2 regions of the Salmonella sp. A1325 genome follow, and region 2 is predicted to be linked to the other one. Evidence: riboswitches for the same ligand, from Rfam matches in the RefSeq annotation. Region 2 holds a riboswitch; the other holds the start of a gene.

Region 1 (2,393 bases), on a different contig from region 2:
GGGACGCAGCTTCCGCCAGGGGCGGCATATTCTGCGGGTTCTTTACTATCGTCCGATGCATAATCTCCTGCCGGGAACCGCATTACGTCGCTCGGAAACCCATATTGCCCGGCAAATTTTCAGTTCGCTCACGCGGGTAAATGAGGAAAACGGGGAACTGGAAGCGGACATTGCGCACCACTGGCAGCAAATTTCCCCTTTACTGTGGCGCTTCTACCTGCGCCCCGGCATTCATTTTCATCATGGCCGCGAGCTGGAGATGGAAGATGTCATCGCCTCGCTGACGCGTATCAATACGCTTCCGCTTTACTCGCACATCACAAAGATAGACTCCCCTACCGCGTGGACGCTGGATATTCATCTTTCCCAGCCGGATCGCTGGTTGCCGTGGCTGCTGGGCCAGGTCCCGGCGATGATTTTGCCGCGGGAGTGGGAAACGCTGGCTAATTTCGCCAGCCACCCTATCGGCACCGGGCCTTATGCCGTGCGGCGTAATACGCCGAACCAGCTCAAGATACTCGCCTTTGATGACTACTTCGGCTATCGGGCGTTGATAGACGAAGTGAACGTCTGGGTACTGCCGGATATCAGTGAAGAACCGGCCTGCGGCTTGATGCTGGAAGGGCCGATACAAGGCGGTGAAAAAGCGATAGAAAGCCGACTGGAAGAGGGGTGCTATTACCTGCTATTCGACGCCAGAACGCCGCGCGGCGCGCATCCGCAGGTCAGAGAATGGGTAAGCCACGTCCTCTCCCCCACCAATTTACTCTATCATGCCGATGAACCGCTACAGCAGCTCTGGTTCCCGGCCTATGGGCTTTTACCGCGCTGGCATCACGCCCGTCCAGGCCCGGGCGAAAAACCCGCCGGGCTGGAAACCCTCACGCTGACCTTCTATCGCGAACACATTGAGCACCGGGTTATCGCCCGTATCATGAGCGCGCTTCTGGCTGAACATCAGGTGCATCTGCATATTCAGGAGATCGACTACGATCAATGGCACGCCGGCGAGATCGAAAGCGATATCTGGCTCAATAGCGCTAACTTTACGCTGCCGCTGGATTTCTCGCTGTTCGCGCACCTGTGCGAAGTACCGCTCTTGCAGAACTGCATTCCGCGCGACTGGCAGGGCGACGCCGCGCAGTGGCGCGCTGGCGAGATGAACCTGGCGAACTGGTGCCAGCAGCTGCTGACCAACAAAGCGATTGTGCCGTTGATCCACCACTGGCTGATTATCCAGGGACAACGCAGTATGCGCGGGCTGCGCATGAATACCCTCGGCTGGTTTGATTTTAAATCGGCGTGGTTTGCGCCGCCAGATCCTTAACGCCAGCTCTTGATTGCTGCCCGGCAACAAAATCACTACACTAACGCCGAACTCAACGGGGTGCCGCGCTCATGCGCGCGCTGAGAAAATACCCGTCGAACCTGATCCGGATAATGCCGGCGAAGGGATTTGAGGCTACCTCTCAAGTCCTTTGCCACTCTTTAACTGAGGTGCAAAGTGTTAAAAAAATATCTTCCGCTTTTACTCCTGTGCGCGGCGCCTGCTTTCGCCAACCCCGTTCTCACCGTCTATACCTACGACTCGTTCGCCGCCGATTGGGGGCCAGGCCCGGCGGTGAAAAAAGCGTTTGAAGCCGATTGCAACTGCGAGCTGAAACTGGTGGCGCTGGAGGATGGCGTTTCACTGCTCAACCGCCTGCGGATGGAGGGGAAGAACAGCAAAGCCGATGTGGTGTTGGGGCTGGACAACAATCTGCTGGAAGCGGCCACGCAAACTAAACTCTTTGCCAAAAGCGGCGTGGCGAATGAGGCGGTCAAGGTGCCCGGCGGCTGGAAAAACGACACATTTGTGCCGTTCGATTACGGCTATTTCGCCTTTGTCTACGATAAAAGCAAGCTGAAAAATCCGCCGAAAAGCCTGAAAGAACTGGTCGAGAGCGATCAAAAATGGCGGGTGATTTATCAGGATCCGCGTACCAGTACGCCAGGGCTGGGACTGTTACTGTGGATGCGCAAAGTCTATGGCGATAACGCGCCGCAGGCCTGGCAAAAACTGGCGGCCAAAACGGTGACGGTGACGAAAGGCTGGAGCGAGGCCTACGGTTTATTTCTGAAAGGTGAAAGCGATTTGGTGCTCAGTTACACCACCTCTCCGGCGTATCACATTATTGAAGAGAAGAAGGACAATTACGCCGCCGCGAACTTCAGCGAAGGCCATTACTTACAGGTAGAAGTCGCGGCGCGTACCGTCGCCAGTAAGCAGCCGGAACTGGCGGAGAAATTCCTCAAATTTATGGTTTCTCCGGCGTTTCAGAACGCCATACCCACCGGCAACTGGATGTACCCGGTAGCGGACGTCGCCTTACCCGCAGGGTTTGAATCATTGG
Region 2 (2,393 bases):
ATTTTTTACTAAGACAACATGTTCTTTGTCTAATAATGAGATTACATTGCCTCCTATTTCATTAAGTGATCTGTTGGCTGGTAATGCTCAGGTCGAATACTTTCCTGATGCACTGAAATTTACATGTGATGGAGGGCTGGGAATGACGACAAGTATTGTAAATTATCATTTTTCTGCCGTTTCAGCAACCAATGGAGATTATTTGGCAAATGAATTAACAAGCGCCGATAGTGCAAAAAATGTTGGGTTTAAAATTTTCCTTAATGATAGCCTTATTCATGTAAACTCTGATGAGAAAAGGCAACTGTTAGGGTATAATAAAGAAATGACTGAAGCTTCAGAACTGAAGCTGGGTGTACAATACTATAAATATGGTAACGTCCAACCGGGCAATGTAAAAAGTAGTGTTTATATTATTACAAGTTATCAGTAATCAATGCTAAGCACACTCTCCTTAACGGAGAGTGTGCTTTTTTATCGATGATAAAAAATCTCGCCATCATAGGCTTTGATGATTTTTCCATCGGTATCGTTAATCAGTACATACGCGCCGCCCATATAGGTCCAGTGAGTACCGGCATCTGGCGCGGGCAGATTACGTAATTTCCACTGTTTAATATTGTACTCATCGGTGCGGTACATCTGCGGAACGCTATCGCCGGGCTTGAAGTGGGTGAAGTCGGCGATAAAGCTTTTTAACTCATATTGATCAATGCCCGTTGTCGCGGGGGCGGCCCATGCAAAACTGGTTGCAAGCAACAGCGCGCAAGGCAGCAACTTACTTTTCATACTTTTACCCTCCACATATGCGGGTCAGTTAACATCGTGTGTATCATTTCTGCTGGTGGCGTATCTGACAAGCGCTATTTTGTTATCTCACGCCCCTTTTCGTAAAAAGTGTAAACGAAAGCGTCGTGCAGCAACATATCCGCCAGCAAGTTTGCCAGAACCAAATAGGTTTTGAGAACTATCTGATAACGCTGAAATTATCGTCCGCCGCTGGCTGTAAATTTACATTGTCTGGCGCAGACAGTATGCTTAATAGCGAAACCCCGCTTAACACGGCGGGGCTTGACGACTCGGGGTGCCCTTCTTTGTGAAGGCTGAGAAATACCCGTACCACCTGATCTGGATAATGCCAGCGTAGGGAAGTCTGACACTGCTCGTGTCCCTTCTTCACGCGGGCAGGAGCTGAACCATGCAGCCTGACCTGCACTGCCGCACGCTTGCGGCGCATACGTTAAAACACTTTCGCGCGCTCTCCCCGCTTACGCACTGTATGACGAATGACGTCGTACAAACGTTTACCGCCAATACGCTGCTGGCGCTGGGCGCTTCACCCGCCATGGTGATTGATCCCGTCGAGGCCAGACCGTTTGCCGCCATCGCCAACGCCTTGCTGGTTAATGTCGGAACCTTAACCGCCTCACGCGCTGACGCGATGCGTGCGGCGGTAGAAAGCGCTTATGATGCCAAAACGCCGTGGACCCTTGATCCTGTCGCGGTGGGCGCGCTGGAATTTCGTCGGCGATTTTGCCTGGATCTCTTGTCCCTGCGCCCGGCGGCAATACGCGGCAACGCCTCGGAAATCCTGGCGTTATCCGGCATGGCGCTGGGCGGACGCGGCGTAGATTCCACCGAGGCGGCGTTGGCCGCACTGCCTGCGGCGCAGGCGCTGGCGCGTCAGATAGACTGCATCGTTGTGGTTACCGGAGAGGTAGATTACGTCACTAACGGTCAGCGCACGCTGAGCATTCCCGGCGGCGATCCGTTAATGACTCGCATTGTAGGCACCGGCTGCGCGTTGTCGGCGGTCGTCGCCGCCAGTTGCGCGTTACCGGGCGCCGCGCTGGACAATGTCGCGTCGGCCTGCTGCTGGATGAAACTGGCTGGACAGACCGCGGCAGAGCGTAGCGAAGGACCGGGCAGCTTCATCCCGGCTTTTCTTGATGCGCTCTATCATCTGGATGTGGAGGCGGCCAATGCAACGAATTAACGCGCTGACGATTGCTGGCACCGATCCCAGCGGCGGGGCCGGTATCCAGGCGGATCTTAAGACTTTTTCCGCGCTGGGCGCATATGGCTGTTCGGTCATCACCGCGCTGGTGGCGCAAAATACCTGTGGCGTACAGTCGGTGTACCGGATAGAGCCGGACTTTGTCGCCGCTCAACTTGATTCCGTGCTCAGCGATGTGCGCATTGATACCACGAAAATCGGGATGCTGGCGGAAACCGATATTGTCGAGGCCGTGGCGGAACGACTACAGCGCCATCATGTACGTAATGTGGTGCTGGATACGGTGATGCTGGCGAAAAGCAGCGATCCGTTGCTCTCGCCCTCTGCGATAGAAACATTACGCGTCCGGCTGTTGCCGCAGGTATCGCTGATTACG

What was found. A riboswitch is a leader RNA that binds a small molecule or an ion and turns the genes downstream of it on or off. The one in region 2 is predicted to bind thiamine pyrophosphate.
Region 1: another riboswitch for thiamine pyrophosphate. It lies ahead of thiB (thiamine ABC transporter substrate binding subunit); the one in region 2 lies ahead of thiM (hydroxyethylthiazole kinase).

The regions. Positions count from the first base shown of each region.
Region 1 covers NZ_JAMLWO010000009.1:157,956-160,348, forward strand. Annotated here, with positions in the region: gene sgrR (HTH-type transcriptional regulator SgrR) at 1-1,327, shown strand, start outside; TPP riboswitch at 1,374-1,473, shown strand; gene thiB (thiamine ABC transporter substrate binding subunit) at 1,505-2,393, shown strand, end outside.
Region 2 covers NZ_JAMLWO010000005.1:264,591-266,983, reverse strand. Annotated here, with positions in the region: gene NAZ64_RS12550 (fimbrial protein) at 1-433, shown strand, start outside; gene rcnB (Ni(II)/Co(II) efflux transporter accessory subunit RcnB) at 475-789, opposite strand; TPP riboswitch at 1,071-1,167, shown strand; gene thiM (hydroxyethylthiazole kinase) at 1,199-1,996, shown strand; gene thiD (bifunctional hydroxymethylpyrimidine kinase/phosphomethylpyrimidine kinase) at 1,983-2,393, shown strand, end outside.